DNA from 4 places in the Alteromonas sp. K632G genome. Region 1 is predicted to be linked to each of the others. Evidence: predicted binding sites of a transcription regulator. Region 1 holds the regulator's gene; each other region holds the start of a gene.
The links. Region 1 encodes FNR, which switches genes on or off when oxygen is low (the NO sensors DNR and NnrR bind a similar motif). Its sites were predicted from a motif close to TTGATCTAGATCAA; they were not measured.

Region 2: J5X92_RS04230 (OmpW family outer membrane protein) is a predicted target of FNR. The motif match lies at 1,725-1,738, and genes of this name have one in related genera.
Region 3: J5X92_RS03225 (high-potential iron-sulfur protein) is a predicted target of FNR. The motif match lies at 1,739-1,752, and genes of this name have one in related genera.
Region 4: J5X92_RS01465 (DUF3149 domain-containing protein) is a predicted target of FNR. The motif match lies at 1,827-1,840, and genes of this name have one in related genera.

Annotation. Positions count from the first base shown of each region.
Region 1 is NZ_JAGGDM010000007.1:53,663-56,807, forward strand. It holds gene ttcA (tRNA 2-thiocytidine(32) synthetase TtcA) at 1-280, opposite strand, end outside; gene uspE (universal stress protein UspE) at 461-1,384, opposite strand; gene fnr (fumarate/nitrate reduction transcriptional regulator Fnr) at 1,482-2,222, opposite strand; gene J5X92_RS08520 (sulfite exporter TauE/SafE family protein) at 2,273-2,932, opposite strand; gene ccoS (cbb3-type cytochrome oxidase assembly protein CcoS) at 2,919-3,134, opposite strand; gene J5X92_RS08530 (heavy metal translocating P-type ATPase) at 3,136-3,145, opposite strand, start outside.
Region 2 is NZ_JAGGDM010000002.1:336,982-340,126, reverse strand. It holds gene aroE (shikimate dehydrogenase) at 1-375, opposite strand, end outside; gene J5X92_RS04235 (group II truncated hemoglobin) at 404-835, shown strand; gene J5X92_RS04230 (OmpW family outer membrane protein) at 937-1,611, opposite strand; gene hemF (oxygen-dependent coproporphyrinogen oxidase) at 1,777-2,721, opposite strand; gene J5X92_RS04220 (Sua5/YciO/YrdC/YwlC family protein) at 2,718-3,145, opposite strand, start outside.
Region 3 is NZ_JAGGDM010000002.1:121,161-124,305, forward strand. It holds gene J5X92_RS03210 (exonuclease domain-containing protein) at 1-583, opposite strand, end outside; gene J5X92_RS03215 (CPXCG motif-containing cysteine-rich protein) at 787-978, shown strand; gene J5X92_RS03220 (flavin reductase) at 971-1,654, shown strand; gene J5X92_RS03225 (high-potential iron-sulfur protein) at 1,901-2,194, shown strand; gene J5X92_RS03230 (amidase) at 2,279-3,145, opposite strand, start outside.
Region 4 is NZ_JAGGDM010000001.1:337,374-340,518, forward strand. It holds gene J5X92_RS01455 (sigma-54 dependent transcriptional regulator) at 1-287, shown strand, start outside; gene J5X92_RS01460 (HAMP domain-containing sensor histidine kinase) at 284-1,672, shown strand; gene J5X92_RS01465 (DUF3149 domain-containing protein) at 1,948-2,073, shown strand; gene smrB (endonuclease SmrB) at 2,158-2,751, opposite strand; gene prmB (50S ribosomal protein L3 N(5)-glutamine methyltransferase) at 2,840-3,145, shown strand, end outside.

The sequences.
Region 1 (3,145 bases):
GAAATCCTGGCTGCTTTTGATCAAGGTTAACCGCAATAATGTCAAAATGAATTGGCGCAATGCGCTTTAAAAACATAAGAATATCAAGCATAGCGTAACTGTCTTTGCCGCCAGATAAGCACACCATGACTTTATCGTTGTTTTCAATCATGCCGAAATCAGCAATCGCTTTGCCTACATTTCGACGAAGTCGCTTTTGTAGCTTATTAAAGCTGTATTTTTGTTTGTTTTGAGACGCGGTTAACGGAGCGTCCGCACGGTTTGTGCCTGCACTGTTCATATCAATAGCTTTGTTACTGCGAAAAAAACCATTATACAGTAATCAAGTAAAATTGAATGTGCGAGGTTCAGATTTTTTAAATCTTGTTGGCCCTCTCTTCTAACAAAAAACAATAGCGTTTAAAGCTATAGCGCAAAGATAGCAAACAGTGCCGACAGGCTGTTTATGAACCTGTCTGAATTACCGTGAAAGGGGCGAAATAAAGCCGTCTGGTTTTATTGCCAGTACATCACACACAAGTTCATCAATAACATGTTCTGCGGTGTTACCTATGAGAGCCGCAGAAATACCTATTCTGCCAACCGTACCTATGATAACAAGTTCAGCGTCTATATCTTGGGCTATCTTTGGAATGACTTTTTCAGGAAGGCCTTCCTTCACATAACAGCGCTTACTATCGATAGCATACTTCTCGCTGTGTGTGTTCATCTCAAGTTCGTGATGATGCTTTACCGCGTTGTTGTAAGTGTCTGGGTCAAACTCAGGAACTTCAATAGCAATATTTAGCGGCGTAGCTGGGTAGCTGTTTACCAAATTTACGTTACCGCTGAGCAGCGCGGCATAATCGTTAGCAATCACCGTGATTTTGTCGTTAAGTAAGGCATGCTCGTCGTCTTCACTGCCTACATTTACCGCGGCAATAATTTCACCATTTTCAGGCCATTCATGATCTTTAACCAATAATACGGGGGAGGGACATTTTCTAAGTAGATGCCAGTCTGTAGGAGTAAAAATAACAGAAGCTAAATCGTCATGGCGCTTAGTTGCTTTTACCACTAAATCTATACTGTTGTCGATGACATAATGCACCACAGCTTCAAAGGCACGGTTGTTCCATTCCACAACTATATCTGTTTTAGAAAAACCTAAGTCGTCTAAAGTTTTTTTCAACCATCCAGCATGTTCTTTAGTGACCGCATCACGCATGGCTTCACGATCATCAGGGCTAAGCATGGTTGTCATATCGTAAGATAAGTCGTAAACCACCAGCATGGCGGTGACAGAGGCACCTGTCTTTTTGGCAAGTTCATATGCACGGCTAAGCGCAGGTTGGGTTTCTCTATCGGCTTCAATAACCGCTAAAATACGCTCATACTTAATCATAACCCCTCCAAACATAGTCAGAATTTTGGTTGCTACAATTTAAGTGTAATACCTATTTGCTATTACGTAACTTGTTTTAGATCAAAAGCTTTGAAGATTAGCTATTACAGGCGATATTAGGTGCAACCACAGACGTTAAACGTTGTGACATCTCATCAAAATCTAAAATAGTGATGAGTTTACCGTCCACTTGGATAATATTTTCTTTTTGAAAACGGCTTAACAGGCGGCTAATGGTCTCAATAGTTAGACCAAGATAGTTCCCAATTTCATTTCGAGTCATGGTTAGGTGAAATTCTTTATTTGAAAATCCACGTTCTTCGAAACGTTGAGAAAGCTGAGAGAGGAAATACAATAGACGTTCTTCCGCTGAGCGTTTATTAAGCAACATCATGAGATCATGATCTTGTTTAATTTCCGCACTCATAAAACTCATTATTTGATGTCTTAACTTAGGAAATTGAACCGACATTTCATCAAGCGTTTCATACGGTAATTCGCACACCATGGCGGTTTCTAATGCCTGAGCATAACTTTGGTGCTTATTTTCCCGTAAGGCATCGAAGCCGATAATATCGCCAGGGAAGTGAAAACCTGTAATCTGCTCTTCACCATCTGAATTGGTGACGAAAGACTTAAAAGAGCCCGTGCGTACTGCGTAAAGAGAGTTGAATTTATCTCCCGACTTTACCAGCAAATCACTCTTGTGAAGGGGTTTCTTTCGCTCAATAATATCATCTAAAGATTCAATCTCAGTCTTGTTTAGCGCAACGGGCAAACACAAGTGGCTGAAACTGCAATTTTGACAATGAATTGAGAATTGGCTTCCTTTGCTCATAGGTTCAAACTATAAATAGGGTCGACTTAATATTAATCTTACTCTTTTGTTTATGAAATTGCTGCATAAATTAAAAAGAGAGCGTAAATAGCCACTATTACGGAAAAGCATTGTCTTACCACGGGGTGCCTAAAACCAGCTATTAGGTACTGGCTACCTGCGCTTGCAGCTAACAAAGTGGGCAGAGTACCTAACCCAAAAAATAACATGATGGCAGCGCCGTCAACGGCCGACCCCGATGCTAATGACCACGTTAACGTGGAATAGACCAACCCGCAGGGTAGCCAGCCCCATATAAAACCATAGGGTAGTGCATAAACCGGGCTTTTGAATGGAAGAAATCGTTTAGATATTGGCTGAATAGCTTTAAATAAGCCGCGTCCCATAGCTTCAATATAATTCAAGCCTTGCCACCACTTTCCCAAATAACACGCTAATAGCAGCAGCATAACGCCACTAATCAAAGATAAAACGGGTTTAGCAATAGGCACAAACTCGGTGGCCATTTGGCCGACAGCGCCTGTAATAGCGCCGGCTAATGTGTAGCTGAGGATACGGCCAAAATTATAGGCAAGGGTGTAGGGTAATGCCGGTTCATTACTTGGCGTTACTGTGCGTAGTGCGGCAACAATACCACCGCACATACCCACACAATGCACGCCGCCAGCAATTCCAATGAAAAAAGCAGAGAATATATTAATCTCTGTCATCTGTTTCTTTGCGTTGTTGTAACTGCTTTCGCTGCTCGGCTAGCTTCTTTTCATCACCTGATAAATCATCATCAAACAAAATGCTGTAGCCCTGTCTATCAAGATCTTCAAACTGATTGGTTTTTACCGCCCAGAAAAAGATAACCAGTGCCAGCGCAACAATAATAATAGCGATGGGAATTAAGACGTAAATGATACTCATATTATTTACTT
Region 2 (3,145 bases), on a different contig from region 1:
TAATAGCACGCGTTTACCTTGCAGTTGTACACCATGATTAAGTAAGTCATTAACTAACCCTACGCCATCGGTATTAAAACCTGCAATGGTGCCATCGCTACGCTTCATTAATGTATTAACCGCTTTTGCATCTAACGCAGCTTGGTCGTCTACACTGGCAAGCGCAAAGGCATCTTGTTTGAAAGGCATAGTGACATTGCAGCCTACCGCGCCAGGTTGCGATAAGAATGTGTTCGCTGCAGGCGTAAAACCATCTTCTGGGGCGAGGATTTTTTCGTAACTAATTTGCTCGCCGCATTGCTTAGCGAACATTTGATGAATAGTTGGTGATAGACTCTGAACTATAGGGTTACCGAAAACGGCAAACTTTTTCATTGAATTGTTATTAATAAGGCTGTCTGTCATGGGAATGTCTAACTTCTTTAAATCGATACGAAAGGAAAAACCTGCTGTGTCAGAGACTACACCATATTACCGAATAGGTGGAGAGGATAAGGTACGCCTTTTGGCAAACCGTTTTTATGACATTATGCGTGATGATCCTATTGCAAAAGAGCTTTACGCTATTCATCCTCAGCCAACAGATAGAATCAGAGAAGTGTTTTTTCTTTATTTAAGTTTATGGTTAGGCGGGCCTGATACCTATCAGCAGCAATATGGTCACCCACGGCTACGTTCACGACATCTTTCTTTTAGTGTTACACCAGAATTAAAAGACCAGTGGATGTACTGTATGCGAAAAGCCATGCACGAGACGGTTGATGACCTTCCGTTGGCGCAGCAACTTCTTAACGCGCTAGATCAACTTGCCACGCATATGATTAATACTAAATAAAAAGCGCTCCGTGAGATACGGAACGCTTCAGATTAAGATTCAAGGTTATCCAAGCTTAAGAGGCCACTTATATAAACGTAACTTACCTCATTAGATGAATCTTAGAATGTATAGCCTACAGACAATGTATAAACCCAAGGGTCAATATCAATGTCGTTTACGCTACCTTCTGCACCACCTACGGTAAATGACGCTTCGGTATTAATATCGATGTAACGTACTGACGCATTAACATGCCACTCTTTATCTATTTGATAGTCCATTCCCACTTGTGCAGAAATACCTACAGAATTATCTAAAGACAAATCTTCAAGGCCTGCTTCTTTATTTGCATCCGTAAATGACTCATCAAAGATAAAGGTATAGTTTAAACCTGCACCAATATAAGGTTGAAAAGCAGCGTTAGCATCGTTGAAGTAGTAGTTAACAGTAACAGTTGGGGGCAAGTGCGTGACTTCTCCCAATGTATTACCTGTCCCTAGTGGATCGTTGACTGAAAAATTCACATCGTGAGTAAACGGCGTTGCGGCCAACAATTCAACATTGATATTGTCGGTGATGAAATAAGCAACGTTTAATCCTAACTGGGTATCGTTATCGATAGTCAGTGCTACACCTAAATCGCTACCACCGGCAATGATGTTAGAGGTTGATTCGTCGGGCGCAACGGTTGTTAATCCACCACGAACTATCCAATCACCCTTTTCATGAGCTGAAGCAAAAGGAGCGGCAAGCGCTAAAGAAATACATATGGCTGAAAGTGTGTGTGTACGCATTGTGTGTCTCTCATGTGTTTAATGATAATGACGACACTGTAAACGTTTAAAAAGAAAATAATTTGATCCAGCGCAAGGTGCAATCTAGCTACATACCTTGGTAATAAGGGAATTTGATGTGGATCAAGGGAATGGCACCACAGGAAGAACCCATGGTGCAAAATATTACCAGTTTGTAGGCTGAAGCCAGTCAGTTAGCTTTGCTTCCGCGCTACCTGGAGCTGGAGTATAGCAATACTCCCATCGCGCAAGTGGTGGCATAGACATTAAAATTGATTCGGTTCTACCACCAGTTTGTAACCCAAACAAAGTGCCTCTATCGAATACCAAGTTGAATTCTACATAGCGACCACGTCGATAGAGCTGAAAGTCACGCTCTCTTTCACCGTATGAGGTGCTTTTTCGCTTTTCTACGATAGGTACGTAAGCATCAACAAAACCATTACCCACTGCCTGCATAAAGTTGAATGAAGTTTCAAACCCCCAATCATTTAAATCGTCAAAGAATAAACCGCCTACCCCACGTGTTTCATTACGATGCTTTAAGAAGAAGTAGTCATCACACCACTTCTTATATTTCCCATACACGTCTTCACCAAAGGGAGCACACAATTTCTTTGCGGTATTGTGCCAATGCACTACGTCGTCTTTAAAGGGGTAAAACGGGGTTAAATCAAACCCACCGCCAAACCACCAAATAGGCGCTTCACCTTCTTTTTCGGCAATAAAAAAGCGTACATTTGCATGAGACGTCGGAATATAGGGGTTGTGTGGGTGAATAACCAACGAGACCCCCATGGCCTGAAAGTTTCTACCCGCAAGTTCTGGGCGGTTAGCCGTGGCAGACGCCGGCATCTGACTTCCAAATACATGAGAAAAGTTAACCCCACCTTGCTCTATTACTGCGCCGTTTTTAATAACCCGTGAACGCCCGCCACCGCCTTCCTCGCGAACCCAAGAGTCTTCTTTAAACTGTCCTTTGCCGTCGGCAAGTTCTAAGGTTTGGCAAATGTTGTCCTGCAATGATAGTAAGTATGCTTTTACTTGTTCTATTACTTCATCGGCGTCTTTACCGTCTAACTGTTGATTTACGTGTTGGGGGTCAATCATGATCTTATTATCTCTCCGGTATCGCCGTCACGGATGGTACTGGGTTTAGCGTGGCCACCTACTTCTCCATCAATATAGAAAACACTATCACCAAATATATTGATTGCGTCCTGCTGGGTGATTGCGGGTTGTTGGCCAGTTAGGTTGGCACTTGTAGATACAAGTGGCTTTTCTAGCTTTTCACATAAAGCTTTAACCACTGGATGGTTGCTTACTCGAACCGCTATTTTTTCATGCTTGCCAGTTAACCACTGTGGCGTCGACGCCGACTTGGGTAGCAGCCAAGTATTTGGCCCAGGCCAACTGGACACAATTTCAGTACGTCTGTGCTGAAGTATGGCTTCATCATTTATATAAGGTAATAGCTGAGAATAGTTAGCGGCAATCAAAATTACCCCTTTTTCGATGGGGCGCTGCTTCAATG
Region 3 (3,145 bases), on a different contig from region 1:
CTGATACCGAATCGCCGCGTGTACGCATAACGCCTAAGTCGCGCATAGAAAATTGATTCAGCCTGCCTTTGGTATTGCCAAAATAAAGGAATAATAAAAATTTTAGCGGTGCATCAAACAAACACACTAAGTAAGTATGCTCATTTAGCCCTTCAGGCCAGCCATGCTGATTAATGCAGGCTTCTAAGCGCGATACAAGCACGGGCTTGGTCAATGATGCCAAACCTTGAGTGGCACCGTATTCACTTAACAACCTTAAAATAGCGTCTTTAGTCAGTACGCCTGCAATATCTTGCAGCGAAGCATGGTGCAAATCGCCGAACCACTTAGCTTCAATCAGCTCGTCAATTTGCTGTTGAGGGTTAGCTATTTCTGCATAAGAAAACTGCGACCTGTCAATTACCGCATATTTACGATTAGCCGCACGCACAATGATGCATTGTTTGTCAGCATCTAGCTGGTTAAAGCTTTCTATAAAACCATGAGCGTCATCACTTAACAACGCAGCATTCGCCCCTTTAAAGAACGCTAAGAACTCAAAAAAGTGGGCTAAGTAATATCGTGGTGGCAAATCTTTTCGCATTATAAAACCAAACTATTGCATACACTAATTAGTGTATATTTATACAGCCCTATTATTCAACCTTTTCCCTTTTTATTTCATGCGTAGGTGCACAGGCGCTTGCGTAGTAGCTTGTAAAGTCATTCTGGCTTAATTGGCAGTCAATCCAGTTTTCTACTTTACTCGTAATAACTATCACAACGTAATTCACATACGAGGAAATCATGAGCTTAACGCGATCGATGGCGTTCTCTTGCCCATATTGCATGGCAGCCAATGATGTAGAAATTGATGAGGTTAATGATGTGGGTCAGGTGCAGGTACTTGATTGCCAAGTATGTTGCCAACCTATAGAACTTGGTGTTTATCAGCAAGGCGAAGACTTAAATATTATTGCGGAGCAGGAAAATGGCTGATAGTGGTACCCATTTTTCGTTGCAGGATATCAATGCTTTGCCGCAACGATATCGCGCCAACTTTGTGAATAGTCTATCTGGCTTTAAATCTTCCTCACTGTTAGGCACCACCGATGGCCGAGTTAACAACTTAGCTATTATTAGTTCTGTGGTTCATGTAGGGGCTAACCCACCATTGCTGGGTATTATTATGCGCCCACACACTGCACAGCGAGATTCTCTGACTAATATTAAGCAGCAAGGTATGTTCACTTTAAATCATGTTCATACAAGTTGGACTGACAAAGCACATCAAACATCTGCGCGGTATGATAATGGTGTGAGTGAGTTCGATGAGGTTGGACTAACGCCTTGGTTTAGCCAGAACTTCAGCGCGCCTTATGTTAAAGAAAGCGCGATAAAGATGGGGCTTAAAGTAGAACAGCATTTTACGTTGTGTAATCAAACGGAAATGATTATAGGTGAAATCCAAGAGGTCTTTATTGCGGGCAGCAGCACTACAGGAGATGACATTGCAAAAAGTGCTATTGCCGAAGATGGGTATATAGATCTTGAATCACTACAAACCTCATGTATCTCGGGTCTGGACACTTATCATAGTACGCAAAAGATAGCCCAATATGCTTACGCAAAACCCGATGTGCCTTTAACACAGGCGAGCGTAACTAAAAAATAATTCATGTTTTGCCAGTGGCGCGCAAACTAATGTTGCGTTGATGCTATAGGACATTGATTTTGCTAGCTGTTCAGGTGAAACTCGTTAATCTAGATCAACAAATATTTATTGCTTTGTGTTAGATCCAAACGCCACGGGTTATAGTATAATTATTAACATTCAAAACCTGCCTTGCGGCAGGTTTTTGCGTTTTAGGCGCTGAGTAAAAAAGAATCATTATCGTTATTATCTCAATTGGAGAGAATTATGAAGTCTGTAAACCGTCGTGACTTTCTGAAATTGTCAGGTACATCTTTGATAGGCCTAACGTTAGGAAGCGTTGCGTTACGTGCGAATGCGCAAGAACAACTACAAGCAGATGATCCAAGCGCGAAAGCATTAAACTACACTGCGGCGTCTACTGTAGACGGTGCTAAATGTAACAACTGCATGTACATTCAAGGTGCCGACGGCGAACAACACCGCCCTTGCGCCATCTTCCCTAACAAATTGGTTAACGCCAATGGTTGGTGTAGTGCATGGGTTAAACGCCCAGGCTAGTAACTCGAATTATCAAAAAAGCCCCAGTCTCGCTCACGTGTGCTGGGGCTTTTTTATGCATTTGAGATAAGGGTCTATAACGAGTTACAGCCCCTTCACAGCGTCTAACAATGCGGGGTTATGTAGTCGGCTCGGTAACAAACCAGGCTTTATATAGGCCCCATGCTTTGCTTGAAATATACTGCCAATGCGTAGCACTTTTTCATCGTCCCATTGCTTGCCAATAAAGCTAATTCCCACCGGAAGGTTTTTCACTTCTCCTGCCGGTACAGTAAGATGCGGATAACCTGCAATGGCCGCTAAATACCCAATTCCAATAAACCCCATTGGGGAATGATCGCCATACACGCCATCAATCAGAAAAGCCGGGCTATTTGAGGGTGCCACAAGTACATCAACTTTATGTTGTGCCATTAGGGCATCAATACCCTTGTCTCTCGCAGTTTCTCTTACCAAGGCTAGAGCCGAAGCGTATTCTGGGCTATTAATGTCATCTGTATTCACTGCTTTTTCGAATATATCTTGATTAAAGAGCGCAAGTTCTCGAGAGCCTGCTTGATTGTAAGTAATAAGTTCCGACAAACTGCGCACAGGAATGTCCGCTGGACTGCCTTCTAAGTATTCGTTTAATGTGTAATGAAACTCGCTAAGTAACACTTGATAAGAGTCGGCCCAAAAACTTTCAGGTTGTTTGAAGTCGCTAATTTCCACCAGCTCAGCGCCTGCGGCAGTTAGGCTATTTAAGGCTTTTTCATAAGTAGAAAGCACATGAGGGTTATCCCCTTGACGGTAACGCACAACGCCTACGCGCACGCCTTTTAAATCGGTCGCCAACATACTTTGCTGCGGTGCATTAAGCATGTGTTTGCTAGCCTCTAGCGTTGCGCTATCTTTTGTATCTACACCTGCCATGATTGATGCCATTAACCATGCATCGTTAACGTTTGCGGT
Region 4 (3,145 bases), on a different contig from region 1:
AAGCCTATGCGTGGCCAGGAAATGTGCGTGAGCTTGAAAATGTATGTCGACGAGTCAGTATATTACATCCAGATGGTACGCTGGATGCTGATGACTTCGGTTTACCCTCTATTAGCGGTGAGGTGAATACAGAGCGAAAAGGGGGAAAAGAGCCGAGCAAATCAGAGATTGAGGCGGCGCTTACAGAATTTAACGGCACTATATCTAAAGTGGCAAGGTACTTAGGGTTATCCAGACAAGCGCTTTACCGCCGGCTAGATAAATATGGAATTGATTATAAATCGTGAGGTTAATTAAAAATAAGCTTCGGGTCGCGGCGCTTTGTGCCACAGCAATAGGCATGGCGCCTATGTTGTATGTAAGCGACCTGTCGGTTGTTCAAAAAGCTTTGCTTGTCCTTGTGTCTTTATGCTTATGTACACTTGCTGTGAAAGTTTGTACGGCGCCAATAAACAAACAATTAGAGGCGCTTAAAATAGGTTTGCTCAATTTTAAAGACGGTGAGTTTTCGTCAACACTGTCTTGTAAATCAAACGACGAGTTTAAAACCTTATCCCAGCTTTATAACGATACCGCAGAAACCCTTCGCCGAGAAAAGCAGTGGTTGTATCAACGAGAGCTAATGCTAGATAAAGTGCTGCATAGTTCACCTGACGTTTTATTGTTAGTGAACGATCAGATGCATGTGGTGCTAAGTAACCGCCAAGCCTGCGAGTTCTTCCATCCAACAACTAGGGTGGAGGATACAGGCTCTGAGGAAAATGGCGCTGGTACGAATAAGTTGGGCGCCAGTAAGTTGGCTGCTAGCAGTTCGGGTACCAGGAGCTTAGAAGGTTACACCCTCGGTACTTTACTTAACAATAAACCAGACACGCTAAAAGATGTTTTGCTAGAAAATCGAGAAGGGCTATTTACTTTGCCTCAGGGGGCTAGCGGCATTCAAACATGGCATATGTCTACAGGAACGTTTTTATTAAATAATCAAACTCACCGACTGTATATTCTTAAGCAAATGACGCGAGAGCTTAACCGACAAGAAGTATCGGTGTGGAAAAAGGTAATAAGAGTAATTAGTCACGAGCTCAATAATTCCTTGGGGCCTATTTCTAGCCTATTACATAGCGGCCAAATTGTAGGCCAACAAAATGGTGATGCCCGTCTGGTGCGTGTGTTCCATACTATTGAAGAACGTATCGCCCACTTAAACCAATTTGTTCAAGGGTATGGAAGATTTGCAAAATTGCCTCCACCAGTTTTAGCAACAATTGATTGGGATAAAATAACGGCGCAACTCAGCAATCAATGTGACTTTAAGTTAACCATGCAAGAGGCTGTTGAGGTGAAAGCCGATGCAGTCCAATTAGAGCAGCTATTAATTAACTTACTTAAAAATGCCCATGAGTCGGGAGGCGACCCACAGGATGTGGAGCTCGTCATTAAACAAACGGCTTCTCAAGTTATTATTGAAGTACTCGATAGCGGAAAAGGCATGACGGATAGCGTGATGACGAATGCGCTGGTTCCTTTTTATTCCACTAAAGCTAATGGGAGTGGATTAGGGTTAGCGCTATGCCGAGAAATAACGGATGCGCATAATGGCCACTTAGTAATTCAAAACCGAAAAAATAAGGGGTTATGTGTGCGTTTTATTATTGATAAAACCACAAAGTAGCAGGCAAAAAAATAGGGGAACAGACGGGCGTCTGTTCCCCTTACGACGCTAAGCCAAGACCGTTTTTAACCTACGTCGAACAGGCATGTACAATGTATTGCAAATGAGAATGATTTGCAATGGCATTTTAGATTATTTTTAATTTTTTTATACATTGATCTCGATCAACTTCTCTACATCCCTTCTATTTACCGTATTTCAGACTTGATCCAGATCACAAACCTTCGCCAAGAAATCGCTATCATTACCTTATTAACCCTGTGAGGAGAAACACTATGTTACTAAGTATGATTTCAGATCCCGTTGTATGGGGCTCGCTTTTAGGTATTGGTATTATTATTGGAATGGGCGTGTTTTATACCTACCTATTTATGCACAACAGCGCAGAACTTGATAAGTAAAAATTGTTTTGCCTGTATGTCGCGGCGTTTGACATGAATTAGGTAAATGATAGGTCAAGAACTCAGTAACGATAACTACGTTCACTATCGCTTATATTCTGGCGTGGGCACATCTAGCAACACAAGCAATGCCGCTTGTCCGCCGTATTCAAGTGGCGCTTGATGGAAAGCATTCACGTGTGGATGCTGTATTAAGTAGTGGGGGAGTGCATTTTTTAAAACGCCCTGTCCAAACCCGTGCATAATAGAAACACAATCTACCGACTCTTTTCGGGCGGTATAAATTAATGAGGCTATTTCTGTTTTTGCCATTTCTCGGGTCATACCGTGCAAATCCAGCAGAAACTCAGGGGAATAGTCTCCTCGTCTAAGCTGTTTTAGTACATGCGTTGGCACGCCTTCTCGGCAATACCGCATGGGGCCTTCTTGCGGAAGTACGGCTTGGTACATATCGGAAAAACTAAAACTCGCCGCTACCTGCTTACTGCCTTTTAGGTCTTTAACCCCTGCTAATTGCTTTTTCTTTTCAAGGGCGACTTTCTTATTCGGAACAATCTTGTCCTGCTCCATGGGCTTTACACCTTGCACAGCATCAGCAAATGAGAAGGTATCTTCAATCACTTTTGGCTTCTCAATGCCTTTTTTCATGGCTTTTAGTTCTTTTTTAAATGCTTTCATTATGAACCGATATGCAAATTAACGTGGGCGCAGGCGTTATCTTTGGGTATGATACCAGCTTTCATATTCCTGATGTACCCAAGCTCTTATGACCGACAAGTTTTACTTAGAAGAAGCCATCGAAGATTTACACAGCATACTTGATATGATTCGGTGGGCTACCAGTCGATTTAACGACGCCGCCCTCTATTTTGGTCATGGTACCGATAACGCTTGGGATGAAGCATTAAGCCTTACCATGCAAGCGCTACACTTGCCGCATTCGTTATCTGAGCATGTTGGCGACAGCATGTTGTCATCAAGACTCACAAAAAGTGAGCGCGAAAAAATTGCTGAGCTTGTTTTAAAACGAGTTCAAACCCGTATGCCTCTGCCTTACATTACCAACGAAGCT